Regions from separate parts of the Kitasatospora sp. Xyl93 genome, predicted to be linked through region 2. Evidence: riboswitches for the same ligand, from Rfam matches in the RefSeq annotation. Region 2 holds a riboswitch; each other region holds the start of a gene.

Region 1 (9,608 bases), 1.3 Mb from region 2:
CCGGCTTCCGGCCGCAAGTCGGTTGTCGGTCGGGGGTGTTGGTGGTGCCGCCGGGGCGGCGGTTACGGAACCTCGGTCTCCCGCAGTTCCGGCACGCCGTGCGGCAGTTGACCGGGGCGAGTCGGGCGGAGCGGGACCGGCTTCCGGCCGCAAGGCGGCTGTGGGTCGGGGGTGACGGTGATGCCGCCGGGGCGACGGCTATGGCACCTCGGCCTGCTCTCGCAGTTCCGGCGCGCCGTGCGGCAGTTGACCGGCGGCGGCCTCGACCGGCGGGCGCCGCAGGGGCGTTCGGAGGCGGTGGGCGAGTGCGCTGGCCGCCACGCAGAGCGCCAGGGCGGCCCAGAGCAGCGGGGGGTTCTGCAGGCCCACGCCGATGACGGCCGGGCCGACCGCGTAGGACACCGTCCAGGTCAGCTGGAACACGGACATGTACGGGCCTTCGTCGCCCTTGGGCGCCAAGCCGACCGCCGCCGCGGCCGCGGTCGGCTTCGAGGCCAGCTCGGCCAGCGCCAGCACCACGGCCACGAGGACGGCGAGCGGCCCCTGGAGGGCGTGCGGGGCGCTGGAGACGGTCGCGGTCAGGGCGATGGCGCAGGCCGCCGCGCCGATCGACAGGCCCAGCACCCGTGACCTGGTCCAGCCGGACAGCCGTCGGCTGATCCGCATCTGCAGGGTGGTGGCGGTGGCGTAGCGGACGGCGACCACGACGGTCGGCCAGTAGGCGGCCTGGTGGAGCGTCTCGACCAGGTAGACGGGGAAGGCGACCGTCGGGATCAGCCAGGCCGCCGACAGCAGTGTCTGGGATGCCACCAGCGACAGGAAGGGCCGGTCCGCGAGTGCCGCCCGGGCGTTGGACCTCGCCGCCCTGGGCCCGGGCCGCTCGGCGGCCGGCACGGCGACCCCCAGCAGGAGGACGGCGGCGAGCAGGGAGCTGGCGCTGTTCAGGGCGAGCGCGGCCTGCAGGCCGTGCCCGCCGGCGAGCGCCATCAGGGCGGTCGCCCCCAGCGTGCCGACCCCCAGCGAGGTGGTCTTGAGCACGGTGACCGCGGAGAACCACTCGGTGAGCTCGGCCGGCTTCGCGAACCGCGCGACCAGCGTCGGCCAGGCGGCGCCGTAGAGCCGGTCGGCGGCGGTCACCAGGAAGGTGACGGCCGCCACGGCGGGCAGCTCGTCCGCCGCGAAGAACAGGCCGTACCCGAGCGCGGTCAGGACGTTGCTGACGAGCAGGCAGGACTTGGGCCCGAGGGCCTGGACGAGCCGTCCGCAGAGCGGCACGACGGCGAAGGACGCGAGCGAGCCGACCGTCACGGCCGTGCCCGCGGCGGCCGCCGGGAAGTGCTGGACGGTGACGAAGTACAGCAGCGACAGCGGCAGGAAGACGCCGGAGCCGAACGTGTCGATCGCCACCGAGAGGAACAACCGCCGCTGCCGACGGAACCGCCCGGCCCCTGTCACGCCACCCCCACCACGATCGAACCCGCCCCTCTGGAACCCACCCCGGCCGCGGTACGGACTACCGCGTGTCGTCGCGCAGCTTGAGAATGTACGTCGCGGTGAGCGAGACCGCACGGTCCTCGTCCCGCGACAGCTCCTCCAGGGCGCGGGACGTCGTGCTCCCCGGGACCTCCGCGAGCGCCTGGGTCAGCCGCCGGCGGGCGTCCGGTCCGACGGCGTCGTGGGCGAGGCGGTCGACCAGACCGGTGGCGATCCGCTCCGCCAGCGCCGGGTCGCCCGCCAGCGCGCCCAGCGCGTCGGCCGCGTCGGCGTCGTTCACTGCCTCGACGACCATGCCGATGAGCGTCGGCACGGCCTCCGCCACGCCCCGGGCCCCGAGCGCCAGGGCCGCGTACCCGCGGACCACGGCGTCGGGGCTGCCGAGGGCGTCCCGCAGCAGCGCGGTCGCCGTACCGTCCGGCAGCTCGGCGAGGCAGCGGACGGCCCGTTCGCGCACCTCGGCCGCGGGTGCCCGCAGGCCCTCCGCGAGCAGGGCCGCGCCGTCCTCGCCGGCCTGCGCCAGCGCCCAGCGGAGGGCACCGGCGACGTGCGGGTCCGACTCGCCCAGGACGGCCTCGACCAGCGCCTCCGCCGGCACCGGGACGGCCTCGCCGACGGACAGGGCCGCGCGCTGGCGGGCCCCCGGGCTCTTCGACTCCAGGCCCTGGAGCAGCGCGACGACCCGGAGGGCCTCCTCCCAGCCGGCGGGTTCCGCGGCGTCGATCCGGCGCAGCCGGGTGAGCAGCTCCGTCTCCGCCGCGATGCGCTCGCGGGTCCGGCGGATCAGGTCGTCGACGAGCTCCGCGGGCGCGAAGCCGGGATCGTCGAGGGCCCGCCCGACGTCGCGCAGCGACAGGCCCAGCGACCGCAGGCTCTCGATGTGGAAGATCCGCCGGATGTCCTCGTCCGAGTACCGGCGGTAACCCGAGTCGGTGCGCTCCGTCGGCCGCACCAGTCCGAGCGATTCGTAGTGCCGGAGCATGCGGGCGCTGACCCCGGACCTCCGCGCGACGTCGCCGATCAACACTGCCTACCGTCCCTCCCGGCCGCCCCCGCCGAGGGCCACCGTGCGCTTCGCCTCCTCGATCGCCGACTCGAAGCCGGCGTCCGGGTCGTGCCACAGCCGTTCCGTGGCGAGCGCGTGGGCGCGCACCCGGGGGTCGCGGTCCGTCGCCGCGGTGGCCAGCACCGGCAGCACCACCTCCCCGAGCCCGATCAGCGCCCGGCTCAGGCTCAGCCGTGTCTCGTGTCCGCCGCGTCCGAGCTGAGCCGCCAAGCCTACGGCCAGCTCGCGTTCGCCACCCTCGGGCACCAGCACGACGGCGGCCCGCCAGGCGCTGCGGGCCACCTCCTCGTCGGCGTCGGCCAGCAGCGCCGGGGTGACCGCCGGCCAGGCCCGGCGGTCCCCGATCTTGGACAGCGTGTGCAGGGCCTGGCTCCGGGCCTGCGCGCGCTCCGAGCGGACCTCGCCGAGCAGCAGCGGGACGGTCACCGCCGCCTCGTACCGGGTGAGCGCCCAGGTGAGCATCTCCCGTACGAGGAACTCGGGTTCGACCGCGCACCGCTCGACGAGCCCGCCGACGAGCCCCGGCCGCGGGCTCGTGCCGACGGCCAGCGCCGCCCGCAGCCGCACCGACGGGTCGTCGTGCGCCAGCCCCCGGAGCGCCCGCACCGTGTCCGTGTCCTCTTCCGCCCTGGTCATCAGGACCACCTCCTGGGCCACAGTGAAGGGCTTGCCACCGTGACAAGGTCAAGCGGACCCGGGCACGCGGCCCACGGCGGCGGGATGGGGAGTCCGGTCTTACCGTGAATACGGGGCTCCGCCGACGCGGGTGCACGTCCCCGCGCTCCCGGAGCACCGCCGCCCGGCTGCCCTCCCCCCGTCTCCCCGTGTCCGCGAGGCGGCTGCCACCGAAGGAGCCCATGTCATGGCCAGTAGTGCTACCGGAGCCGGCCCCGTCGCCAGGGGCCCCGAGCGGTACCCCCACGCGAGCGGGTGGACCGTCTTCGCGGGGGTCATGCTGATCACGGCCGGCATGATGGCGGTCTTCCAGGGGGCCGCGGCCGTCCGCAAGGACGGTCTGCTGATCGTCACCCGCAGCTACGTGTACTCGATGAACACCGAGGGGTGGGGATGGATCCACCTCATCCTCGGCGTCGTCGTGGTGGTGGCCGGTGTGGCGGTCTTCAGCGGCGCCGTCTGGGCCCGCGTCGTCGGCGTCGTCGTCGCCGGGCTGGGCATGCTCGCCAACTTCCTCTGGCTGCCCTACTACCCCGTCTGGGCCATCGTCCTGATCGCGGTCGACGCCCTGGTCATCTGGGCGCTGTGCGTCGGACGGGTGGACAGGCCAGCCTGACCGGCAGCGCACTCCTCCGCCCGGTCCGCCCGCCCCCCTCGCCCGCCCGATCCGCCGCCTGCCGGACGCCCGTCGCCCGGCAGGCGGACGCACGTGTGGGCGGGGGGCTTGCCGAGCGCCCCGGGGAGTCTTGTATCGTTCCTGGCGAATCATCCAGAGGGGTGGAGGGACCGGCCCTACGAAGCCCCGGCAACTCCCCGTTCGACCCGGCGTCCGAAGTACGCGCCGTGCCGTCCGGGGTCAGTGCCAACTCCGGCCTGTCGCCACTGTGGCGCGGGAAAGATGAGGAGACACGGTGCTCTCTGTGCTGTCCTTCGCCCGGGCGCTTCCCGCCCCGGCCCTTTCGCGTACCCGTCTCGTGCCCGGCGCAGGCAATCGGCCGACTTCCCCGGCCCGTCCTCGCTGACCACCCCCCGGCTCCCCACCCGGAGCCACCGGTGAGCAGCGCCGACCCGCTGCTCCCGGGCCCTGAGACTGGAGTACCCCACCCATGGAGAACACGAGCGGCGTCGGCGTGCTCGACAAGGTCACCTCGATCCTCGGCATCCTGGAGGCCGGCCCCGTCACGCTGGGCGGCCTGGTCGCCGCCACCGGCATGGCGCGGCCCACCGCCCACCGCCTGGCCGTCGCGCTCGAACACCACCGCCTGGTCAGCCGGGACATGCAGGGCCGGTTCATGCTCGGCCCCCGGCTCGGCGAGCTCTCGGCGGCCGCCGGCGAGGACCGGCTGCTGGCCGCGGCCGGCTCGGTGCTCACCCACCTGCGGGACGTCACCGGCGAGAGCGCCCAGCTCTACCGCCGGCAGGGCGAGGTGCGGATCTGCGTGGCCGCCGCCGAGCGGCTCTCCGGCCTGCGCGACACCGTGCCGGTGGGCATCACGCTCCCCATGAAGGTCGGCTCCGCGGCCCAGATCCTGCTCGCCTGGGAGGAGCCCGAGCGCCTCCACCGCGGTCTGCAGGGCGCCCGCTTCACCGCCACGGCCCTGAGCGGCGTACGGCGGCGCGGCTGGGCCCAGTCCGTGGGCGAGCGCGAGCTCGGGGTGGCCTCGGTCTCCGCGCCCGTGCGCGGCCAGTCCAACCGGGTGGTGGCCGCGGTCTCGGTGTCCGGGCCGATCGAACGCCTCACCCGGCATCCCGGCGCCACCCTCTCCCAGGCCGTCGTCGAGGCGGCCCACCGCCTCACCGAGGCCCTGCGCCACCCCTGAGAAGAACTCCGGGCCCTGGGGCGCACCTCCGCGCGCCCCAGGGCCCGGTTCCCGGGTCGAGGCTCCGGCCCGGTCCCGGCGGGAGGGCTGAGGCCCGGTCCCGGCGGGACGGCTCAGGCTCGGGACAGCAGCCCGGCGCGGCAGGGACGGGGGATCCGGCTGATCACGGCGCCGATCAGCGTGCCGATCGACACTCCGAACACCGCCGAGACGGCCGCCAGGACCGACTGGGCGCCGTTGCCGACCTCGATCTGCGCGGTGTTCAACAGGCCGAAGGAGCCCGGCACCACGATCCAGAACGCCGGGAGGTAGAGCACCTGCCCGAGCGGCCCGCCCGGCAGCCAGTGCACCAGGGTGGCCGCGACCGCGGCGGCGACCGCCCCGGCCAGGCCACCGATCGCCGCGCCGTGCGCCGACCCCACCGCCACCTGGGCGGTGGCGCTGACCGCGATCACGGCGACGATCCACGGGATGGTCGAGGGCGGCGTGTGGACGTTGACCACCACGCCGGCCACCGCGATCGCCAGGCCCAGCGCGATGACCCACCAGCTGGGCTCGGCGACCTGGACGTTGGCCAGCGCGGTGGCCGGCATGCCGATCGCCGTCGCGGCCGCGGCCACCCCGGCGAGGAACAGCGCCAGCTGGACCGCGCCGGACACCAGCCGGGCGGTGCCCGCGCTGGCCGCGCCCGCGGCGATCTCGGACAGCCCGGTGACCAGCAGCCCGCCCGGCAGCAGGATCGCCAGGGTGGCCACGATGGTCCGCAGCGGGCCGTCCAGCAGCGACGCCCGCGCGAGCCCCAGGACCAGCAGGGCGACCAGGAACCCGGCCGTGACGGGCAGCAGCGGCCGCAGGTACGGGAACCGCCGGGCGAGCACGGTCAGCCCCACCACGATCAGCGAGCCGAGCCCGGCCGCCAGGACGTTCGCCGCCACCGGCTGGAGGAAGAGGCAGACCCCCACGCCGACCGGCAGCGCCCCGAGGTCCGCCACCCACGCGGGCCAGCGGGCCGGCGCCCGCCGGATCCGGTCCAGCTCGGCGAGCGCCCGGGGCCCGTCGAGCTCGCCCGCCCGCAGCCGGTGCACCAGGTGGAGGACGTCGGCCGTCTGCTCGAACCGCAGCGCACCGCCGACCGGCTGGAACCTGGTGGCCCCGTCCGGGCCGAGCGAGACGAACAGCCCGTTGGTCAGCGCGGCGACCCGCGCCTCCGGAGCCCCCGACGCCCGTGCCAGCCCACGGAGTTCCTCCTCGACGTCGTGGACGGGCAGGCCACCGCCGAGCAGGGCCTCGCCCAGGTCGAGGAGCAGACGGTGGAGCGGCTCGGGCGGGGCGTCGAGGACCCGGGCCGACGGAGACTTGCTAGACATGGCGGATATCGTCCCACCCTGCCCGGTTCGGACCGACTCTGCCCCGGTCTGTTCGGTCATGGACCGGTCGAGCGCGTGTCCCACCCGGCCTCCCGGCTCCGGGCAGTAGCATCGCCTGGACCTGTTTCGGGATGCCTTCCGGTGAATCCGTGACGGTTCGACCGCACGCGGGAAGACCGTCCTCCGGCGTTGGGGGAGATGTGACCGTCGTCGCCGCCGTGGCCCGCTCCACCCGGGTCCGACCGCTCTCCGCCGCCGACCTGCTCGCCGAGGCGGTCGCCCGGGCCGGTCTCTGGGAACGGCTCGCCGAGCGGGCGCACGGCGAGCCGGGGACGCTCGCGGTGCTGCTGGCACCGGGCGCCTCCGGGTACGGCGATCCGGCGACCGCCGTCGACGCCGCCCTGGTGGAGCACCTGATCGACCTGCTGCACGACCGCGGCTACCGGGACGTCGCCGTCGGCGCCGCCCGCTGCGGCCCGGACACCTGGCTGGCCGGCCCCGGGCTCCCCGAAGCCTGCCGTCGGCTCGGCTACACGGGGCGCACCCCGCAGGGCAACGCCTACCGCGTCGTGGACCTGGCGGAGGACGTCGAACCGGCCGGGTTCCCCGACTCCTCGGTGCTGCACGGCAGCGGGATGGCGCGCGGCTGGCTGGAGGCGGGCTTCCGGATCAACATCGCGAAGAACAGCACCCATCGGAGTTCGGCTACGCGCTGTGCCTGGCCAACCTGTTCGGCGTGCTCCCGCAGGACGACAAGCACCACCACTACCGCGCCCGGCGCGACGGTGCCGAGGTCGTCGTGGACCTGCTGCGCACCCACCCACCGGACTTCCACCTCGTCGACGCCGTGGTGAGCAGCCACGGCTGCGCCGGATCGCAGGTCGGCAGACCGCTGCGGACGGGGACGGTGATCGCCGCGGCGGACGGCGTGCTGGCGGACCTGGTCGGCGCGCTGCTCATGGGCGTCGACCCCGCCTCGTCGCCGCTCTACGCGCGGGTGCTCGACGACTGCGGCCTGCCGGACGACTACCGGATCGACGGCGACCTCACGCCCTACCAGGGCTGGCGCAACCCGCCGAGGCCGCTCGTCGAGGCGGTGCGCCGGCTCGCCCCCGACGGGTGGGCCCACCGGCTGTTCAGCGTCGCCGCCTGGCACGTCGCCCCGGGCACGGCGCAGGTCACCGACCCGGCGCTCGCCCGGCTCTCCCGGATCCTCACCTCGCTGATCCGCGCCGCGGACACCAACCCGGCCGCCGCCACCCTCTGCGCGGTGCTCGGCGCGACCGCCTCGGCCTCCTCCACTGTCCGCGCCTGGCGGGCGGGGAACGCCAAGGACGGCCTCCGCCACCGGGACGTCTCCCTCGCGGTCGACCCGGACGCCTACACCCTCGCGGACTTCGACCGGATCACCGACCTGCTGCGCCCGCTGGAGACGGTGATCGACGCGCTGCCCGCCGACGCCTGGCAGATGCGCCGGCGGCACGTCGGGCACTCGATCCTGTTCGGCTGCGAACGCACCGTCAACGCGCCGTACCGGGAATTCGTCCGGCGGGTCGACGTCAGCCGGTCCATCAGCTACATGACCGACTACCTCGGCGGACGGGTCCACGTGGTGTCCCGCGACGCCCGGGGCCGCCCCACCCGCCAGATCGAACGCAACCTGTACCTGGCGCAGCCGAACTACCTGACGTACTACGGCGGCCCGCCCATCGACGTCTGCAAGCTGGAGTCGGTGGACTACGCGGAACAGCGGCAGCGGATCTCCTGGCGGACGGTCCGAAGCCCGAACGGGTCCGCCGACTACGACGACGGATCGGTCACCTTCCTCCCGGCGGACGGCGGCGCCCGCACCCGGATCGTCATCCGGGTCCGCCAGCGGTTCACCCTGCCGCTGACCTGGCAGGTGATCCGCCCCGACACCCGGCCCAAGCTCAGGGACCCGCTGGTGCAGGACTCCTACCAGCGCTTCTTCACCCGCACCCTCGACAACTTCGAGGCGCAGTACGAGGGCCGCCCCTACCGGATCGGCCGCCCCTGGGAGGAACTCGACGACCTGGAGGCGGCCGAACTGCCCACCCAGCGGCTGACCGAGGCCGCCCTGATGCTGCGGACCGTCGCCGCCCAGGCCCTGACCGTGCCGCCACCGCCGGGACGGCTGGGGCCGGACGGCTTCTGGCACGTCACGCCCGGCGACCTCCCGAGCCGCACCCCGCTGCTGGCGGAGTTCCGCGAGTCGCTGCGCCCGGCGGTGGCCGGCTTCTGGCAGGGGCTGCGCGAGGCGGCGGCCCGGGACCGGCGCTCCCGGTGGACGCCGTGAGGGCGTGCGTCACCGGGGCCAGCGGGCTCGTCGGCTCCCAGGTGGTGCGCGCGCTGCGCGCCGCCGGCCACGAGGTGCGGGCGCTGGTGCGCCGCAGCAGCGACCTGCGACAGCTGCACGGCCTGGACGTGCCCCTGGTCAACGCGGACCTGCGCGACCCGCTCAGCCTGCGGCCCGGGTTCGAGGGCTGCGACACGGTGTTCCACTGCGCCGCCGTCTTCGCCTACTGGGACGCCAGCAGGGAGGAGCTCACCAAGGCCAACGTCGAGGGCACCTGCGAGGTGCTGCGGGCGGCGGCGCTGGCCGGGGTCCGGCGGATGGTGGTGACCTCGTCGTCCATCACCTGCGGCTCCTCCGGCGGACCGGTCGCCCGGGACGAGGAGTGGACGCCCGGGGAGGAGTACCTGCCGGACTACTTCGTCACCAAGCTGGAGCAGGAGCGGACGGCCTTCGCCCTGGGCGCCGAGCTCGGCCTGGACGTGGTGGCGGCCTGCCCGACCATCGTGGTCGGCGGCCCCGACTGGCGGCTGGTGCCCAGCAACGCGCTGATCACCCGGTACCTGGCCGACCCGCTGCGCACCACCTACCCGGGCGGCTGCAACATCGTCTCCGTCCGGGACGTCGCGGCCGGCCACGTGCTGCTCGCCGAGCGCGGGGCGCCCGGGGAGCGCTACCTGCTCGGCGGCGAGAACTGGGCCTGGCGGACCATCCACCAGACCGTCTCCGAGCTGTGCGGCACGCGGGGGCCGTGGGCCACCACCAGCCACACGGGCGCGTACCTGGCGGCGACGCTGGGGGAGATCCGCGCGGTGCTGACCGCGCGGGCCCCGGCGACCACCCGGTCGGAGGCCCGGACGATGGGGCGCTTC
Region 2 (9,608 bases):
CCGACGACGTTCTTCTCGGTCTTGCCCGGGCCCGCCCACTGGGTGTGCTTGTGGTAGAAGACCAGGATCAGGTGCGCGACCAGCAGGCCGAGCATGATGCCGGGGATCAGCAGCACGTGGATGGTGAAGAACCGCGGCACGATCTCGGTGCCGGGGAACTCGCCGCCGAACAGGAACATCTGGATGTACGTGCCGACCAGCGGCGTCGCCAGGACGGCGCCCTCCATGAACCGGATGCCGGTGCCGGAGAGCAGGTCGTCGGGCAGCGAGTAGCCGAAGAAGCCGTCGAACATGCCGAGGACCAGCAGCAGGAAGCCGAAGACCCAGTTGATCTCGCGCGGCTTGCGGAACGCGCCGGTGAAGAAGACGCGCATCATGTGCACGAACATCGCCGCCACGAAGACCAGGGCGGCCCAGTGGTGGATCTGGCGGATCAGCAGACCGCCGCGGATCTCGAAGCTGATGTCCACCGTGGAGGCGTAGGCCTCCGACATCGGGATGCCCTTGAGCGGCACGTACGAGCCGTCGTAGACGACCTCGGCCATCGAGGGCTTGAAGAACAGTGTCAGGTAGACACCGGTCAGGATGATGATGATGAACGTGTAGAGGCAGATCTCGCCCAGCATGAAGGACCAGTGGTCCGGGAAGATCTTCCGCAGGTTGGCCTTGGCGAGGGAGTAGATCCCCAGCCGGCCGTCAGTCCAGTCAGCCGCGGCCTCCCACTTGTTGGCGGGCTTGGCGCGCGTGCTGGAGGGCTTGGCGGCACCGGTCGTGGTGCTGCTCGCGCTACTCATCGAGCACGCTCCCAGTAGCTCGGGCCGACGGGCTCCGCGAAGTCGCCGGTGGCGACCAGGTTGCCCTTCTCGTCAGTGGTGATCTTCAGCTGCGGCAGCGGGTGGCCGGCCGGGCCGAAGATGACGCGGGCGCCGTCCGCCAGGTCGAAGGTCGACTGGTGGCAGGGGCAGAGCGCGTGGTGGGTCTGCTGCTCGTACAGGCTGATCGGGCAGCCGACGTGGGTGCAGATCTTGGAGTAGGCGAGGATGCCCTCGAAGCCCAGCTCCTTGGACTTCTCGTCCTTGATGTCCTCGGGCGCGATGCGGACCAGCATCAGGGCGTCCTTGGCGATCCGCTGCTGGAAGTCCTCGTCGTGCGTGGACAGGCCCTCCGGCATGGCGAAGGTGAGCGAGCCGACGACGATGTCCTCGGGCTTCATCGGCTGCATGGTGTTCATGTTGACCAGCGGCAGCGGCTTGGCCTCGGTCGCCTCCTTCCAGCCGGTCTCCTTGAGCTTCTTCTCGGGCAGCGGGCCGAGGTCACGGAGCAGGACCACGCCGGAGAGCGGGACCAGCGCCATGGAGCCGATCAGGGTGTTGCGGATCATCTTGCGGCGACCGAAGCCGGACTCGGCGGCACCGGTCTTGAACTGCTCGATGACGTCGGCGCGGACCTCCTCGGAGGCCTCGATCGGGTGGCGCTCGGCCGGGATCTCGACGTCCGACATCAGGGTGCGGGCCCAGTGGACCGCGCCCGCGCCGATCATGAACAGCGCGACGCCCAGGGTCAGGCCGAGCGCGAAGTTCAGCGCGCTGACGTGACCGAGCGGGAAGATGTAGACGATCTTGTCCGGGTCGATGGCCACGTACGAGGCGATGAAGCCGACGGTGGCGAGCATCGAGACCACGAACATCAGCGAGACCTGGCGCTCGGCGCGCTGGGCGGCCCGCTCGTCGATGTCGGTGCGCCGGGGCTCGTGGGCCGGCAGGCCCGGGTCGGCGAACGGGCTGCCGTGGTCGGCCACCTCGCCGGCGGAGCCGTGCGGCTCCGGGAGCTTCTCTTCTGACATGTCGTGGCTCATGACTTCTTGGCCTTGGTGGTGTGGGCGGCGACCCAGATCGCGACCGCGATGAGCGTGCCGAGGCCGAAGATCCAGCCGAACAGACCCTCGGTCACCGGACCGAGGCTGCCCAGGGTGAGACCGCCGGGGTTGGGCTCATCGTTGGTGGTGTGGCGGACGAAGGCCACGATCTGCTTCTTCTGCTCCTCGGGCATGGTGGTGTCCGGGAACGACGGCATGTTCTGCGGGCCGGTCTGCATGGCCTCGTAGATGTGCTTGGCGTCCACGCCCTCCAGCGACGGGGCGTACTTGCCCTTGGTCAGGGCACCGCCCTGGCCGGCGAAGTTGTGGCACTGGGCGCAGTTGGTGCGGAACAGCTCGCCACCCTTGGAGATGTCCTCGGGGTTGGTCGAGGTGAACTGCTCCTCCTTCGGGGTCACCGGGCCGGGGCCGAGGGAGGCGACGTAGGCGGCGAGCTGGTCGATCTCGGCCTGCGTGTAGATGTTCTTCTTGCGCGGGACCTGGGCGCCGGGCTGCTGGGCCGGCATGCGGCCGGTGCCGACCTGGAAGTCGACAGCGGCGGAGCCGACGCCGACCAGGCTCGGACCGTCACTGCTGCCCTGGCCGTTCAGGCCGTGGCAGGAGGAGCAGCCCACGGCGAAGAGCTTCTTGCCCTCATCGATCGCGAGCGACTGCGCGGCGACGTCGGCCTGCGCCTTGTCGGCGGGCGCGAACGCGGCGTACAGCCCCCCGGTTGCCGCCAGGGCGAGAAGTAGGACGACCAGCGCCGCCAATGGGTGGCGCCGTCGTGCGGAGAGCTTTTTCACGGAATAACCCCGGTGTCAGGATCTGGTCGACTGGTGGGTGCACCCGGCGGCCGGTCTGGCCGGCACGAGGCTGCCTGTCTAGGGCTGCGCGCGCGGTCGGTCGGTGGGAGCGTCGGCACCGGCAGAAGCGGCCCGTCGCCGGTGAGGGCGGGGGCCGCAGCCGGTGGCCAGCGACCTGATCAGCTGGTTACTTGATCAGGTAGATGGTCGCGAACAGGCCGATCCACACGACGTCGACGAAGTGCCAGTAGTACGACACGACGATCGCGGCGGTGGCCTGCTCGTGCGTGAAGCGCTTGGCTGCGTACGTCCGTCCCAGGACCAGCAGGAAGGCGATCAGACCACCCGTCACGTGCAGCCCGTGGAAGCCGGTGGTCAGGTAGAACACCGTGCCGTACGGGTCGGAGGACAGCGAGAGGCCGTCCTTCTTGACCAGCTCGGTGTACTCGAAGACCTGGCCGCCGATGAAGACCGCGCCCATGGCGAACGTGAGGATGAACCACGCCCGGAGCTTCTTCACGTCACCGCGCTCGGCAGCGAACACGCCGAGCTGGCAGGTGAGCGAGGAGAGCACCAGGATCGTGGTGTTGACCGAGGAGAAGGGCACGTTGAGGGCGTGGGCCTTCTCGGTCCAGAACTCCGGCCCCTTGACGGAGCGGAGCGTGAAGTACATCGCGAAGAGGGCCGCGAAGAACATCAACTCGGAACTGAGCCAGACGATCGTTCCGACGCTGACCATGTTCGGCCGGTTGACCGATCCGTGCGCGTGCCCGGTTTCTACTGCTGTTGCTGTCGCCACGACGGACATTATGTCGGTCCCTTATTCCGTCTTCACGTCGGGGGGTGTCCCTCGGAGTGTCCGGTGCGTGCGGTATGCCCGCTTGGGGGGCGACGGGGTGTCCGGACGGGGGCTGAGCAGCGGCGTGTCCCTTTTCTGACGGTTCCTCGGAGGGGCCCGCGACCCCGTTGCCCGGCGCGTCGTTGCCCGGTCGGAGTAGCCGTAGGAGGTAGGGGAGCGGGCGCCGGGTCGGCCGTACGGGTGGACTGGGCGGGGTCGGGTGACGGGCCGTCCTCCGGGCGAGTGAGCCCGGGGCGCGGCGGTTCGGGGAGGAACGTGCGCGAGGGGGGCTCGGCGGCGGGTGATCCGGAGTAGCATCCGGATCAGGCGAACGTGGTCCGGATCACACTTGAGGGAGCAGGGCCCATGGCGTACACGACCGATGAGACGCTCACCGTCCTCGTCTACAGCGACGACCGCAACACCCGTGAGCAGGTGCTGACGGCGCTCGGCCGCCGGCCCGCCGAGGATCTTCCGGAACTGTCCTACCTGGAGTGCGCGACCACCCCCGCGGTGCTCAAGGCGCTGGAGAAGGGGGGAGTGGACCTCTGCGTGCTGGACGGCGAGGCCGTCCCGGCCGGCGGGCTGGGCCTCGGGCGCCAGCTCAAGGACGAGATCTACGGCTGCCCGCCGGTGCTGGTGCTGATCGGCCGGCCGCAGGACTCCTGGCTCGCCGCCTGGAGCCGGGCGGACGCCGCCATCTCCCACCCGGTGGACCCGGTGGCGCTGGCCGAGGCGGCCGCCGTCCTGCTGCGGGCGAGGGTGGCGAAGCGGACTCCGGCCGTCCGCTGAAGTCCGCCCGGCAACTAGAAAAGACGGGGTTAGAAGCGACCGCTTCGCTCGATAGGCTGGCTCCATCCGTACGGACGTCCCCCCGGAGCGGGGAACCGACAACAGCTGGAGTCAGCCATGGTGAACGTGAACCCTGCGAACGGCGGTAGCGACCCCGCGCAGGTGGTCCGCACCTGGCCGGACATCCTGTCGGCGCTGCTGCAGGGGGAGGACCTCGACCGCTCGTCCACCGCGTGGGCGATGGACCGGATCATGAGCGGCGAGGCGTCCCCCGTCCAGGTGGCCGGGTTCATGGTCGCGCTGCGGGCCAAGGGCGAGTCGGTCGAGGAGATCGCCGGCCTGGTCGACGCGATGTACGAGCACGCCGAGCCGCTGGACATCCCCGGCCCGGCCGTGGACATCGTCGGCACCGGCGGGGACCGGGCGAAGACCGTCAACATCTCCACCATGTCGGCGATCGTCGCGGCGGCCGCCGGCGCCAAGGTGGTCAAGCACGGCAACCGGTCGGCCTCCTCGACCAGCGGCTCCTCGGACGTGCTGGAGAAGCTCGGCGTGGCGCTGGACCTCTCCTCCCGGCGGGTCGCCGAGGTGGCCGAGGAGGTCGGGCTCACCTTCTGCTTCGCGGCGAAGTTCCACCCCTCGATGCGGCACGCCGCCACCGCCCGGCGCGACCTCGGGGTGCCGACCGCCTTCAACATCCTCGGTCCGCTGACCAACCCGGCCAAGGTCACCGCGCACGCCATCGGCTGCTTCGACACCCGGCTGGCCGGGCTGATCGCCGGGGTGCTGGCCCGGCGGGGCGCGACGGCGCTGGTCTTCCGCGGCGACGACGGGCTGGACGAGCTGACCATCACCACCACCTCGCAGGTGTGGCTGGTGCGCGACGGGGTGGTCACCGAGACCACCTTCGACCCGCGGGACGTCGGCATCGAGCTGGTCGGCATCGAGGCGCTGCGCGGGGCGGACGCCTCGTACAACGCCGAGGTCGCGCGGCGGCTGCTGGCGGGGGAGCACGGGCCGGTGCGGGACGCCGTCCTGCTGAACACGGCGGCCGCGCTGGTCGCGCTGGACCTCGGCGACGCGCCGCTGGGCGAGCAGCTGGCGGCCGGCATGGAGCGGGCCGCGAAGGCGATCGACTCGGGCGCCGCGCAGGACCTGCTGCGGCGCTGGTCGGAGGCCACCAGCCGGATCTGAGACGGCAGTTGGGGAGCCCGGGCCGGGTACGCCGGCCCGGGCTCCGGTGCTGTCCGCATGCTGGATGCCCGTTTGACCGCCCGCTGGACGCGGCCTAGAGTCTTCGCCAGGTCATGAGTGACAGCGCCAAGCCCCAGCTTGCTGTCCGGCAACCCTCCGTCCGTGGCGGGGTGCCCTGGGTGAGGACCGGGTCGCCACGGCAGATCGTCCGTGCGACAAGCGCGGACACCCGACGACTGGCACTCCCGGGGTCCCTTACCCCCGAAGGAGTGCATCCCCATGTCCCTCGTCACCGAAGTCCTCTCCCCGCTCCCGGTCCTCGGCGCCGACGTCCAGGTCCCGCTCGCCGGCGGTGAGAAGGTCGGCTACGCGGCGCTCGACTACGCGGCCAGCTCGCCGGCGCTCCAGCGGGTGTGGGACGACGTCGCCGCCTACGCGCCGTACTACGGCAGCGTCCATCGCGGGGCCGGGTACCTCTCCCAGCTGTCCACCGACCTGTTCGAGCAGAGCCGCCGCACTGTCGGCGAGTTCCTCGACCTGCGCGAGGGCGACCAGGTGGTCTTCACCCGGGCCACCACCGACTCGCTCAACCTGCTGGCCGCCGCCGTCCCGGCCGGCACCCGGGTGTTCGCCTTCGAGACCGAGCACCACGCCTCGCTGCTGCCCTGGGCGCACGCCGGACTGGACGTCAGCTACCTGCGGGCGCCGCGCTCGCGGGCCGAGGCGGTGGCCGCGCTGGACGCCGCGCTCGCCGGGGCGCCCGAGGGCCCCAAGCTGCTCTGCGTCACCGGCGCCTCCAACGTCACCGGCGAGCTGTGGCCGGTCGCCGAGCTGACGGAGACCGCGCACCGGCACGGCGCCCGGGTGGTGCTGGACGCCGCCCAGCTGGCGCCGCACCACCGGGTCTCGGTGCGCGAGCTGGACGTCGACTGGGTCGCCTTCTCCGGCCACAAGATCTACGCGCCGTTCGGCGCCGGGGTGCTGGCCGGCCGGGCGGACTGGCTGGACGGGGCCGAGCCGTACCTGGCCGGCGGCGGGGCGACCCGGACGGTGGCCCGGGAGGCCGACGGCTCGGTGGCCGTGCAGTGGCACACCGGGCCCGCGCGGCACGAGGCCGGCTCGCCGAACGTCATCGGCGCCTACGCGATCGCCTCGGCCTGCCGGGCGCTGACCGAGGCCGGCTTCGACGCGCTGGAGGCCCGCGAGCAGCAGCTGATCACCCGCCTGACCGCCGGCCTCGCCGCGATCCCGCAGGTCAAGGTGCTCAACCTGTTCGGGGAGGGCTCGGCGCGGGTCGGCGTGCTGTCCTTCGTCGTCCGGGGCTGGAACAGCTCGCACTTCTCGGCCGCGCTGTCCGCCGAGTACGGCATCGGGGTGCGCGACGGCCTGTTCTGCGCCCACCCGCTGGTGCGCACGCTGCTCGGGGACGAGGACGTGGCCCCGTCCGAGTGCGGGGCGCCCGATCCCTCGCTGCCGGGCGAGCGCAGCCTGAACGCGATCCGGGTGAGCTTCGGCGCCGGGACGCCGGACGAGCACGTCGACCGCTTCCTCACCGCCGTCCGGGAACTGGTCACGGACGGCGCGGCCTGGAACTACCGCAACGAGGGCGGCCGCTGCGTCGCGGACACTCAGCGCGAGGGCTGAGCGCTACTCGTCCAGGCCGAGGGCGAAGGCGGCCTCCAGGTCGTGCTGGGAGTAGGTGCGGAAGGCGATCTGGGTCTCGGTGTGGGCGACACCCGGGACCTTGTTCAGCCGGCCCGGGATGACCTCGGCCAGGTCGTCGTGCCGGCGCACCCGCACCATCGCCACCAGGTTGTAGCCCCCGGTCACCGAGTAGACCTCGCTCACGCCGTCGATGGCGGCGATGGACTCGGCGATCTCCGGGATGCGGTCGACACTGGTCTTGATCAGGACGATGGCGGTGATCACAGTTCGGGCTCCTTTGTGAGGTGCCGCCAGCGTATCGGGCGTCCGCCGGGTCGTCGCGGGGGGTGGCGGACCACGGTGCAGGCGTAGAGGAACCCGGCGGAGAAGCCGATCACGTGGACCAGGTACGCCACCCCGGGCCCGGCCGAGTGCACCGACCACCACTGCAGGGCGAACCAGAGGCCGAGCACCAGCCAGGCCGGGAAGCGCAACGGCAGGAAGAGCAGCAGCGGGACGAGGGTGGTCACCCGGGCCCGGGGGTGGAGGCGCAGGTAGGCGCCGAGGGCGGCGGCGATCGCCCCGGAGGCCCCGATGAGCACCCGGGTGGAGTTCGGCGAGTGCGCCTCGGCGAGCGCGAAGCCGTACGTGGTCAGGCTGCCGGCGGCCAGGTAGAAGACGGCGTACCGGGCCCGGCCCAGCCGCCGTTCGACGGTGGGGCCGAAGACCTGGAGGAAGAGCAGGTTCCCCAGCAGGTGCAGCCAGCCGGCGTGCAGGAAGAGCCCGCTGAGGACTGACAGGGCCGGGTGCTTGCCCGGGGTCGGCGCGGCCGGGCAGCCGGGCACCGGGTCGGGGGCCTCGGCCAGCTGTCCGGCGGTCAGCGGCCGTCCGGCCAGCACCTCGGCCGGGATCGCGCCCCAGCGCTGCTCGTACCGCTGCTCGGCGCAGACCCGGGCCTGGCCGGTGCCGTACAGCGGGTTGAGGCCCGCGGCCGGGCCGAGCAGGAAGACCAGGGTGTTGAGCGCGATCAGGGCGTAGCTGACCACCGGGACCGTCGCCGCCGGGCGGCCGCCCCGGGCCGCGGTGGGGTCCGGGACCGCGAGCGCCATGCGGCCAAGCATCCCTCCGGGCGGCGCGGGTGACACGGCGGTTTACGGCAGGTGGACCAGCCCGGTGTTCGGGCGACCGGTGGTCGCGATGGTTGCCCCAGGCAATAGGCTTGGGGCGGGCATTCCCGCCTCCCGCCGCCGATGCCGGGGCTCCGGGGGGAGCGCCTAGCCCACGCAGGGACCACCCGAGAGGACCCCCGATGACCGTCCCCGCCCTGACCGCCGAGACGCGCTGGCGCTGCACCCTGTGCGGCAACCTCACCCGCTTCGACGTGACCCGCACCGCGCGGGTGACCGAGTTCCTGCACTTCGACCTGGCCGGCGAGTCCAAGGTCGAGGAGACCGAGGTGCTGAGCGAGACCGTCGAGTCGGTGCGCTGCCGCTGGTGCAACGCGGTGGACCAGGTCGAGCTGGTGGCCCGTCCGGGCGCCGAGGGGGCGCAGGCCCCCGCCGAGCAGGGCTGATCCCCGTCGCCGCGGCGGGCGGGTGCACGGCGCACCCGTCCGCGCCGCACGGGACAATACAGAACAAGACGCACGGCGCGTGACGACAGGGGGCGGCCGCGGCCGTGCCCCGCTGGACCAGGATCGGAGCCGAGGACGTGGTGGACGCAGCGAAGGAGCCCGGGGAAGCCCAGGGGCTTCCGCCCGCTGCGGCCGAGGCCCCGGCCGAGGCGGCCGTGGCGGCGAACGACTCCTCCGGGCCCGCGGCGGAGCACGCCGTCGAGCGGCTCGACCGGCCGCTGCCCGAGGGCGTGCGCCGACGCGTGGTCGGGCTCGCCTCGGACGCGCTCGGCGGGCTGCCGGCGGCCGAACTCCCGCAGAGCCTGCGTCAGTACGTCAAGTTCACCCCGGCGCGACGGGCCAAGTACGCGGCCACCGCGCTGGCGGCGGCGCTGGAGGCGGAGCCGGCCTTCCGGTTGCGGATAGCGGAGCGGCTGCGCCTGGGGCAGCCGGACCTGGTGAAGGCGCTGGAGTCGGGCAGCGTCCCGAGTGCCGCCGATCCGATGGACGTCGCGGCCGCAGCCTACCTGGTGCGTTCGGCGGGCTGGAGCCGGCTGGTGGCCGAGGCCGGCGAGGAGGCCGAGCGGGCCGGTGCCGAGGACGCGGCCGCGGAGGCGGCCCGGCTGGTGGAGAAGCTGCAGGCCGAGCTGGCCGAGGTGCGGGCCGCCGCGCGGGCGGACCTGGACCGGCAGCGGGCCGAGTCCGACGGCGTCCGCAAGGAGGCCGAGTCGCTGCGCAAGAGGGTGCGGTCGCTGGAGAGCGACACCCGCCGGGCGCAGGCCGAGACCCGTCGGGTGGCCGGCGAGCTGGAGGCCCTGCGGGCGCAGTCCGCGGCCGAGCGCGGGGCGGCCGAGACCGAGGCGCGCC
Region 3 (9,608 bases), 2.3 Mb from region 2:
GCGTCCTGGACGTCCTGGGCGACCAGCCCGAGCACGTAGTCGGTGCCGTCCGGCCACTGCTCCAGCCACCAGCGGCGGTGGGTGACGGCCTGTTCCACCAGCGAGACGACGGCGGCGTCCGCCACGTCCCGCGCGGTGAGGTCGGCCAGGATCAGTGCCCGCGCGTTGTGCAGGGCGGTCTCGATGTCATCGGCAGCCATCCGTCCATCCTCTCCCCAACTCCCCCGAACGCCGAAACGCCGTGTGGGCGGCCCCCCGAAGGGAGCCGCCCACACGGACGTTGGAACCAGCCGATCCGATCGGAGCGATCAGGATCAGAAGTCCATGTCACCGCCCGGCATGCCGCCGCCGGCGGCCGCGGCGGCCTTCTCCGGCTTGTCGGCGATGACGGCCTCGGTGGTGAGGAACAGCGCCGCGATGGAGGCGGCGTTCTGCAGCGCGGAGCGGGTGACCTTGGCCGGGTCGATGATGCCCTCGGCGACCAGGTCGACGTACTCGTTGGTGGCGGCGTTCAGGCCGTGACCGGCGGGGAGGTTGCGCACCTTCTCCACCACGACGCCACCCTCCAGGCCGGCGTTGGTCGCGATCTGCTTGATCGGGGCCTCCAGCGCGACCTTGACGATGTTGGCACCGGTGGCCTCGTCGCCCTCCAGCTCCAGCTTGTCGAAGGCGACACCGGCCTGCAGCAGCGCGACGCCACCACCGGCGACGATGCCCTCCTCGACGGCGGCCTTCGCGTTGCGGACGGCGTCCTCGATGCGGTGCTTGCGCTCCTTGAGCTCCACCTCGGTGGCCGCGCCGGCCTTGATGACGGCCACGCCGCCGGCCAGCTTGGCGAGGCGCTCCTGGAGCTTCTCGCGGTCGTAGTCCGAGTCGCTGTTCTCGATCTCGGCGCGGATCTGGTTCACGCGGCCCGCGACCTGCTCGCTGTCGCCGCCACCGTCGACGATGGTGGTCTCGTCCTTGGTGATGACCACCTTGCGGGCGGTGCCCAGCAGGTCGATGCCGGCGTTCTCCAGCTTGAGGCCGACCTCCTCGGAGATCACGGTGCCACCGGTGAGGATGGCGATGTCGCCGAGCATGGCCTTGCGGCGGTCACCGAAGCCCGGGGCCTTGACGGCGACGGACTTGAAGGTGCCACGGATCTTGTTCACGACCAGGGTCGACAGGGCCTCGCCCTCGACGTCCTCGGCGATGATGACCAGCGGCTTGCCGCTCTGCATGACCTTCTCCAGCAGCGGGAGCAGGTCCTTGACCGAGCCGATCTTGGAGTTGGCGATGAGGATGTACGGGTCCTCGAACGTCGCCTCCATGCGCTCCAGGTCGGTGGCGAAGTAGGCGGAGATGTAGCCCTTGTCGAAGCGCATGCCCTCGGTGAGCTCGAGCTCCAGACCGAAGGTGTTGCTCTCCTCGACGGTGATGACGCCTTCCTTGCCGACCTTGTCCATGGCCTCGGCGATCAGCTCGCCGATCTGGGTGTCGGCGGCGGAGATGGAGGCGGTGGAGGCGATCTGCTCCTTGGTCTCCACGTCCTTGGCCTGGGCCAGCAGCTGGTCGGAGACGGCCGCGACGGCCTTCTCGATGCCGCGCTTCAGGGCCATCGGGTTGGCGCCGGCGGCGACGTTGCGCAGACCCTCGCGAACCAGGGCCTGGGCGAGCACGGTGGCGGTGGTGGTGCCGTCACCCGCGACGTCGTCCGTCTTCTTGGCGACCTCCTTGACGAGCTCCGCACCGATCTTCTCGTACGGGTCCTCGAGCTCGATCTCCTTGGCGATGGAGACACCGTCGTTGGTGATCGTGGGGGCGCCCCACTTCTTCTCCAGCACGACGTTGCGGCCCTTGGGGCCGAGCGTGACCTTCACTGCGTCGGCGAGCTGGTTCATGCCACGCTCAAGGCCGCGGCGAGCTTCCTCATCAAAGGCGATGATCTTGGCCATCAGAAGTGGTCCTCCGGGACACGGTCGACTGCTCGGACCAAGGGGTGCCCGCGACGGACGGCCCTGGTGTGCGGGGGTCTTTTCCCCTACCGCTCCCGGGGGCCTCACCGACCCGGTCCGCTGTCACTCTCACGCTGTGAGTGCTAACGCCAATGATTAGCACTCCGGGTGGTCGAGTGCAAGCCCAATCGACGATCCGCGAGCCGCCGCCGGGGCCGCCCCCGGAGCCCGCCGGGAACGCCGACGGGCCCGTACGACACGCGTCGTACGGGCCCGTCGAGAAGCGAGTGGTCACCAGCCGTAGGGCCGCGCCGAGCTCCTGGGGTCGGAAGGCGTCAGCCCGCGGCGCGGACCATGTCCGCCTGCGGGCCCTTCTGTCCCTGGGAGATCTCGAACTCGACCCGCTGGCCCTCCTCGAGGGTGCGGTAGCCGTCCATCTGGATCGCGCTGTAGTGGACGAAGACGTCCGCACCACCGTCGACCGCGATGAAGCCGTAGCCCTTCTCCGCGTTGAACCACTTGACGGTGCCCTGAGCCATTCCGAACTCCCCTAGTGCTGTGCTGGGCCCTTCACGCGCCCGCAGGTCGCGGGCCCGGGTTGGTTGAAGGCCGGCCCGGGGAACCCCCCCTGGGCGCAGCCGTGCACGCCGCAACCCTCCGCGCGGGACGCCAGGCGGCTTCCGGTGAGCGGGTGATTGCGTCGACCGCCGCTGAATGTATCCGGACCGACGCCCTCTGCAACAGGGTCAACCGCCGGTAATTCCGGCAAGGCGCCGGGGGACAGTACGGGCCGAATCGGAATAATCTCGGCATTCCACGCCGGACATAGCGGACGAATTACTCAAATGTCCGCGGGAATTCTGACATCCGCCTGACATGTTTCACGGGCCGGTCCGGCGGGCCGGGCGCCCCCGGGCCGAGCACTGCGGGGGCCGAAAGGGAAACCTTGTTCCCAGCCGAGCGACACTCTACTCCGACTCGACCCGGAAATATTCCCGCAAGAATGCGAGCGGTCGCCCGCGCATACGGAGAATTCCGTACGCGCGGGCGACCGCGGGTTCTCGCGAACGGCTCAGCAGCCGCCGGCCACCGCCGGGATGATCGAGATTCCGGCGCCGTCCCCGATCGCGGTCGCCAGACCCTCGGCGAAGCGCACGTCGTCGTCGTTCACGTAGACGTTCACGAAGCGGCGCAGCTTGCCGGTGTCGTCCAGGATGCGGGCCGAGATGCCGGCGTGGTTCTTCTCCAGGTCGGCGATGACCTCGGCCAGGGTGGCGCCCTCGGCGGTCACCTCGGCGGCGCCGCCGGTGTAGGTGCGCAGGATGGTGGGGATGCGGACGTTGGCGCTCATGACTCTCCTTGCGGGGGGCGGGTGGTTCAGGCGGACGCGAGGCCGGCGGCGCGGAACGAGTCCAGCGTCGGGCGGATGACGGCGGTCATCCCGGCGTCGGAGACGGCGTCCAGGGTCTTCAGGCCGTCGCCGGTGTTGATCGCGACGGTCTCCTTGGCCGGATCCAGCTGTCCGGTCTCGACCAGCTTCTTCAGCACGCCGACGGTCACCCCGCCCGCGGTCTCGGCGAAGATCCCCTCGGTCCGCGCCAGCAGCCGGATCGCCGCCACGACCTCGGCGTCCGTGACGTCCTCGACCGCGCCGCCGGTGCGGCGGGCGATGTCCAGCACGTACGGGCCGTCGGCCGGGTTGCCGATCGCCAGCGACTTGGCGATGGTGTCCGGCTTGACCGGCTTGATCACGTCCCGGCCGGCCTTGAACGCGGCCGACACCGGCGAGCAGCCCTCGGCCTGGGCGCCGAAGACCTTGTACGGCCGGTCCTCGACCAGGCCGAGCCTGATCAGCTCCTGGAGCCCCTTGTCGATCTTCGTCAGCTGCGAGCCCGAGGCGATCGGGACCACGATCTGCTCCGGCAGCCGCCAGCCGAGCTGCTCGCAGATCTCGTACGCCAGCGTCTTGGAGCCCTCGCCGTAGTACGGCCGCAGGTTCACGTTGACGAAGCCCCAGCCCTCGCCGGCCGCGTCGCCGATCAGCTCCGAGCAGAAGCGGTTCACGTCGTCGTAGTTGCCCTCGATGCCGACCAGCTCGCCGCCGTACACCCCGGCCATGACGACCTTGCCCTGCTCCAGGTCGTGCGGGATGAACACGCAGGACCGGAACCCGGCCCGGGCCGCCGCCGCCCCCACCGCACCGGCCAGGTTGCCGGTGGAGGAGCAGGACAGCGTGGTGTACCCGAACGCCCGGGCCGCCTCGATCGCGCAGGCGACCACCCGGTCCTTGAACGAGTGGGTCGGGTTCCCGGAGTCGTCCTTGACGTGCAGCTGGGCGGTGAAACCGAGCTCCCGGCCCAGGTTGTCCGCCTTCACCAGCGGGGTCCACCCCGGGTTCAGGTTGGGCTTGGACGCCACGTCGGCCGGAACCGGCAGCAGCGGCGCGTAACGCCAGATGGAGGCCGGACCGGCCTCGATCCGCTTGCGCAGCTCCTCGGCGCCCTCGCTGCCGAACTCGTAGGCGATCTCCAGCGGGCCGAAGCACTCCAGGCACGCGAAGCTGGGGCCGAGCGGGAAGCGGGTGCCGCACTCGCGACAGGACAGCGCGGCGGCGGGGCCGAGGTCGACGGAAACGGGTGCGGCGGTGTCGATAGCCATGACGGCGAGGCCTCTCTCCTCATCTTCCCCGTGGCGCGGTCGCGACACGGGCCGGAATTGGCACCTGTCCCGCCGGGGCCTGTCGTCGACAGCCGCGCGAGAAGGTTGCCGGGACGTCAACGGGCCGTTCCCTCAGTCCCTCTGGATGAGCTTGTGAAATTGTGGTGGTACTCAGCGGCGACCCCGGTGTGCAAAGGTCCGACCGCTGTACGAAGACTGTATCCGAAGGCGTCAATCCTGAACGGGACCGTCCGCCAAGCGAGATGACATGTCCCACCGACCCGCCGAGGAGACCCCAGTGCCCGCCGAACCGACCCCCGAGCTCCTGCCGCAGGCGGCGTCCTGGCTGCGCCGCCGCTCCTGGAGCGCGGCCGACCGGCCGGTCCACACCCTCCTCGACGCCAAGCGGCGCACCGGCCGCACCGTCAGCGTGGTCCTCCCCGCCCTGGACGAGGAGGCCACCGTCGGCGACATCGTCCGCACCGTCCGCCGCGAGCTGATGGAGCGCCTCCCGCTCGTCGACGAACTCGTCGTCGTGGACTCCGGCTCCACCGACGCCACCGCCGCCGTCGCCGCCGAGGCCGGCGCACGGGTGGAACACCGCGACCTGATCCTCCCCCGCCTGCCCGCCGTCCCCGGCAAGGGCGAGGTGCTCTGGCGCTCGCTGCTGGTCACCCACGGCGACATCGTCTGCTTCGTCGACGCCGACCTGCGCGAGTTCGACCCGGCCTTCGTCTCCGGCATCGTCGGCCCGCTGCTGACCGACGAGTCGATCCAGCTGGTCAAGGCCATGTACGACCGCCCGCTGGAGTCGGAGGGCGCCGTGCTGCCCGCCGGCGGCGGCCGGGTCACCGAACTCGTCGCCCGCCCCCTGCTCAACCTCCACTGGCCGGAGCTCGCCGGGTTCGTCCAGCCCCTCGGCGGCGAGTACGCGGCCCGCCGCTCACTGCTCGAACGGCTGCCCTTCCCCACCGGGTACGGCGTCGAACTCGGCCTGCTGGTCGACGCCCTGGATCTGGCCGGACTGGACGCCCTGGCCCAGGTGGACGTCGGCGTCCGGCACCACCGCCACCAGGACGGCCAGGCCCTCGGCCGGATGGCCGCCACCATCTACCGGACCGCCCTGGAGCGCCTCGACCGCACCCACCGCCTCAAGGCCTCCGCCGACCTCGTCCACCCCCACCTCACCCAGTTCACCCGCCACCCGGAGACCCGCGCGTTCACCGCCCACACCCACCCGGTGACCGCCCTGGAACGCCCCCCGATGCACACCGTCCCCGAATACGCGACCCGCCACTGACGGGTTTGCCACGCCGGGCCCCCGGCAACATGCCAACCATGGGCGATCTCACGACCAACCGTTCGAGCGCGACCGGCACCGCCTCCGTCCTGGTGGCATCCAACCGGGGACCGGTGTCCTTCAGCACCTCCGACGACGGCACACTGACCCTGCGCCGCGGCGGCGGCGGCCTGGTCTCCGGGCTGTCCGCCATCGAGGACCCGAACGCCGTCTGGGTCTGCGCCGCCCTCGGCGACCCCGACCGCAGAGCCGCCGCCGAGGCACCCCGCGGCCGCCTCGACCTGGCCGGCCACGAGGTCGGCGGCCAGGCCGTACGGATGCTGGACATCGACCCGCAGACCTTCGCCCGCGCCTACAACGGCGTCGCCAACTCCACCCTCTGGTTCGTCCACCACCTGCTCTACGCGACCCCGACCGCCCCCGCCTTCGACGCCGACTTCCGCACCGAATGGGCCGCCTACCAGGCCTACAACGGCGCGTTCGCCGAGGCGCTGGCCGCCGAAGCCGCGCCGGAGGCCGCGGTCCTCGTCCAGGACTACCACCTCTCGCTGGCCCCGGCCCTGCTCCGCGGAATCCGCCCCGACCTGCGGATCGGCCACTTCTCGCACACCCCGTGGGCCCCGCCCGAGTACTTCCGGCTGCTGCCCGACGACGTCGCCCGGGCCGTCCTCACCGGCATCCTGGGCGCCGACCGGGCCGGCTTCCTCACCGAACGCTGGGCCCGCGCCTTCGCCGCCTGCTGCGAGGACATCCTCGGGGCGACCGTCGACCACGACGCGCTCACCGTCACCCTCGACGGCCGCACCACCCACCTGGGCGTCCACGCCCTCGGCGCCGACGCCGACTTCCTGCGCGAGCGTGCCCACCGCCCCGACGTCGACGAACGGCTGGCCGCCCTCCGCGAGGCCGTCGGCGACCGCCGCACCATCGTCCGGGTCGACCGCACCGAGCTGAGCAAGAACATCGTCCGCGGCCTCCAGGCCTACCGGCACCTGCTCCGCACCCGGCCCGAGTGGCACGACCGGGTGGTGCACATCGCCTTCGCCTACCCGTCCCGCACCGACCTCGCCGAGTACCGCAGCTACACGGCCCAGGTCCGGGAGCTCGCCGAGGCCGTCAACGCCGAGTTCGCCACCCCCACCTGGCAGCCGGTGATCCTGCACGTGGACGACGACTTCCCGCGCTCCCTCGCCGCCTACCGCCTCGCCGACGTGGCGCTCGTCAACCCCATCCGCGACGGCATGAACCTGGTCGCCAAGGAGGTCCCGGTGGTCTCCGACAACGGCTGCGCCCTCGTCCTCTCCCGCGAGGCCGGCGCCCACGCCGAACTCGGGGACGACGCGCTCACCGTCAACCCGTACGACGTCATCGCCACCGCCGACGCCCTCCACGCCGGCCTCGGCATGAGCCAGGAGGAGCGCGCCGACCGCACCAAGCGCCTGGCGGCGGCGGCCACCGCGCTCCCCCCGCAGCAGTGGTTCCTGGACCAGCTCAACGCGCTGTGAGCGCCTCCCCCAGGGACTCCAGCAGCTCCACCACACCCTCCGGCCCGGCGACCACCAGGTCCGCCCGGTCGGCCAGCTCCCGCACCGGCGCGTCCCCCACCGCGCCGGCGCACACCAGCACCCCGGCCACACCCTCGCCGCGCAGCTCCTCCACCGCGGCGAACGCCGCCACGTCCCCCAGGTCGTCCCCGGCGTAGACCACCGAACGGGCCCCCCGCTCGCGCAGGAACCCGGTCAGCGCCGCCCCCTTGTCCACCCCCGGCGGCCGCAGCTCCAGCACCAGCCGCCCGGGCTCCACCACCAGCCCGTGCTCCGCCGCCAGCTCCCCCACCGGCGCCCGCAGCAGCGCCAACGCCTCCTCCGGCGCCGCCGTCCGCCGGGTGTGCACGGCCACCGCCCGCCCCTTGTCCTCCACCCACGTCCCCTCGGGCGCCCCCACCCGCTCCAACAACCCCGGCAACGCCGCCCGCACCCGCGCCACCCCCGGATGCACCTCCGGCGCCGAAAGCTCGCCGTCCTCCCACCGCTCGGCCCCGTAGTGCCCCAGCACCACCACCCCCGGCACCCCCGCGAACCCCCCGTACTCCACCGCCACCCCGGCCGGCCGCCCCGTCACCACCACCACGGCCCCCACCACCGACCCCAGCCGCCGCAACGCCCCCACCACCCCCGGATGCGCCCGCGCCCGCTCCGGATCCGCCACGATCGGCGCCAACGTCCCGTCGAAGTCCAACCCGACCACGGCATCCCCGGGCGCCGCCAGCACAGCCCGCACCCCGTCCCGCCCAGCCTCGGTCTCCGGCACAAACATCTCTTCAAAGCCCATACCGAAGCCCCTACCCCGGACCACCCCCCTCCGCACACCCCTGCCCCCGACCCCACCCCCCAGCAGGCACCCCAGCAGCAGGCACCCCCACCCCCAGCAGGCGTCCCACCAGCAGGGCATCCCCCACCTCCCCCACCCACCCACGCACCCCTCCCCCACCCCAGCGAGAGGGACGCGCTGCGGAAGGGGGCGGCGCAGGGGGTGGGTGCGGAGAGGGGCGTGACGGGTGATTTTCAGACTGCCAACGACGGTAGGCCCCCCACCCCCAGGACCGGCAGTCTGAAAATCATCCAGCCCCCGCAGCACCCACCCCCGGAGCCGCCCCCGGCCCCCCACCCTCCCGAGAGCCCCGCACTCAACGCGCCTCCCGCCGCACCTCCCGAACCCGCCGCAACCGATTCACCAGCACCGGCGCCTGCGCCAACGCCTCCTCCCGATCCAGCAGAGCGTTCAGCACCTGGTAGTACCGCGTCGAGGAGAGCCCCAGCTCCTCCCGGATCGCCCGCTCCTTGGCCCCCGCCGTCCGCCACTGCCGCCCCTCCAGCGCCAGCACCGCCCGGTCCCGCTCGGTCAGCTCACCCACCGGAAAACCTCCGTCCACCACTACGGAGTGTCATTCTCCCGCGCGACCCCGACACACACTGCTCGCCCCACCGTCCCCCGTCCCGGACTACCGTCACCCCCATGACCACGCCCGGCTTCGCCCTGCACATCCCCACCGCCGACCTCGACCCCGACCCGCTCGACCCGTCCCAGATCGTCTCCGGCACCCCCGAGGTCTCCGGCAGGGTGCTGTCCGAGTCGGCCGACGGCCGCCACCTGCGCGGCCTGTGGCAGATCACCCCGGGCGTGGTCACCGACGTCGAGGCCGACGAGATGTTCGTGGTGCTCAGCGGCCGGGCCACCATCGCGATCGAGGGCGGCCCGACCCTGGAGGTCGGCCCCGGCGACTGCGGGGTCCTGCGCGAGGGCGACCGCACCACCTGGACGGTCCACGAGACCCTCCGCAAGGCCTACGCCATCACGCTCCCCTGACCCCTCCGCCCGCCAGAACCCCACCCGTGAACCGCCCCCGCCCGGACCGGACCCCCTCCTCACCCGGTCCGGGCCCCGGCCCTACTTGCGGACCTTCGCCGCCTCCTTCACCGCCGCATCCTGCAGCCCGCCGAGCACCTGCTTCGGGTCCCCCGTCACCGCCTGCCCGATCCCGGCCTTGATCTGGTTGCTGACCTCGCCCCAGGCCGGGTCCCCGAACGGGTAGAAGCTCGCGTTGGTCAGCCCGACCGCGAACTGCTTGAGGTCCTCGTGCTTGGGGTCCGACGACATCTGCCCGAACGCGTCCTGGGTGACCGGCAGGAGGTTGTACTGCTCGTCGAACTTCA

What was found. A riboswitch is a leader RNA that binds a small molecule or an ion and turns the genes downstream of it on or off. The one in region 2 is predicted to bind S-adenosylmethionine.
Region 1: linked by a shared signal. The riboswitch ahead of ACZ5GH_RS03920 (IclR family transcriptional regulator) and the one ahead of ACZ5GH_RS09530 (aminotransferase class V-fold PLP-dependent enzyme) in region 2 are both predicted to bind S-adenosylmethionine.
Region 3: linked by a shared signal. The riboswitch ahead of thrC (threonine synthase) and the one ahead of ACZ5GH_RS09530 (aminotransferase class V-fold PLP-dependent enzyme) in region 2 are both predicted to bind S-adenosylmethionine.

The regions. Positions count from the first base shown of each region.
Region 1 covers NZ_AP029185.1:918,240-927,847, reverse strand. Annotated here, with positions in the region: gene ACZ5GH_RS03940 (MFS transporter) at 199-1,407, opposite strand; gene ACZ5GH_RS03935 (MerR family transcriptional regulator) at 1,514-2,521, opposite strand; gene ACZ5GH_RS03930 (HEAT repeat domain-containing protein) at 2,525-3,196, opposite strand; gene ACZ5GH_RS03925 (DUF7144 family membrane protein) at 3,423-3,851, shown strand; SAM riboswitch class I at 3,998-4,140, shown strand; gene ACZ5GH_RS03920 (IclR family transcriptional regulator) at 4,342-5,055, shown strand; gene ACZ5GH_RS03915 (threonine/serine exporter family protein) at 5,169-6,422, opposite strand; gene ACZ5GH_RS03910 (hypothetical protein) at 6,623-7,276, shown strand; gene ACZ5GH_RS03905 (DUF362 domain-containing protein) at 7,159-8,739, shown strand; gene ACZ5GH_RS03900 (NAD-dependent epimerase/dehydratase family protein) at 8,727-9,608, shown strand, end outside.
Region 2 covers NZ_AP029185.1:2,218,296-2,227,903, reverse strand. Annotated here, with positions in the region: gene qcrB (cytochrome bc1 complex cytochrome b subunit) at 1-794, opposite strand, end outside; gene qcrA (cytochrome bc1 complex Rieske iron-sulfur subunit) at 791-1,843, opposite strand; gene qcrC (cytochrome bc1 complex diheme cytochrome c subunit) at 1,852-2,661, opposite strand; gene ctaE (aa3-type cytochrome oxidase subunit III) at 2,849-3,469, opposite strand; gene ACZ5GH_RS09540 (response regulator) at 3,866-4,291, shown strand; gene trpD (anthranilate phosphoribosyltransferase) at 4,409-5,485, shown strand; SAM riboswitch class IV at 5,595-5,713, shown strand; gene ACZ5GH_RS09530 (aminotransferase class V-fold PLP-dependent enzyme) at 5,765-7,129, shown strand; gene ACZ5GH_RS09525 (Lrp/AsnC family transcriptional regulator) at 7,133-7,414, opposite strand; gene ACZ5GH_RS09520 (rhomboid family intramembrane serine protease) at 7,411-8,238, opposite strand; gene ACZ5GH_RS09515 (hypothetical protein) at 8,439-8,702, shown strand; gene ACZ5GH_RS09510 (NYN domain-containing protein) at 8,918-9,608, shown strand, end outside.
Region 3 covers NZ_AP029185.1:4,527,902-4,537,509, reverse strand. Annotated here, with positions in the region: gene ACZ5GH_RS20375 (hypothetical protein) at 1-200, opposite strand, end outside; gene groL (chaperonin GroEL) at 315-1,937, opposite strand; gene ACZ5GH_RS20365 (cold-shock protein) at 2,273-2,476, opposite strand; gene ACZ5GH_RS20360 (MoaD/ThiS family protein) at 3,010-3,288, opposite strand; gene thrC (threonine synthase) at 3,315-4,595, opposite strand; SAM riboswitch class I at 4,612-4,747, opposite strand; gene ACZ5GH_RS20350 (glucosyl-3-phosphoglycerate synthase) at 4,894-5,895, shown strand; gene ACZ5GH_RS20345 (alpha,alpha-trehalose-phosphate synthase (UDP-forming)) at 5,934-7,400, shown strand; gene otsB (trehalose-phosphatase) at 7,387-8,211, opposite strand; gene ACZ5GH_RS20335 (DUF3263 domain-containing protein) at 8,582-8,809, opposite strand; gene ACZ5GH_RS20330 (cupin domain-containing protein) at 8,911-9,261, shown strand; gene ACZ5GH_RS20325 (extracellular solute-binding protein) at 9,343-9,608, opposite strand, start outside.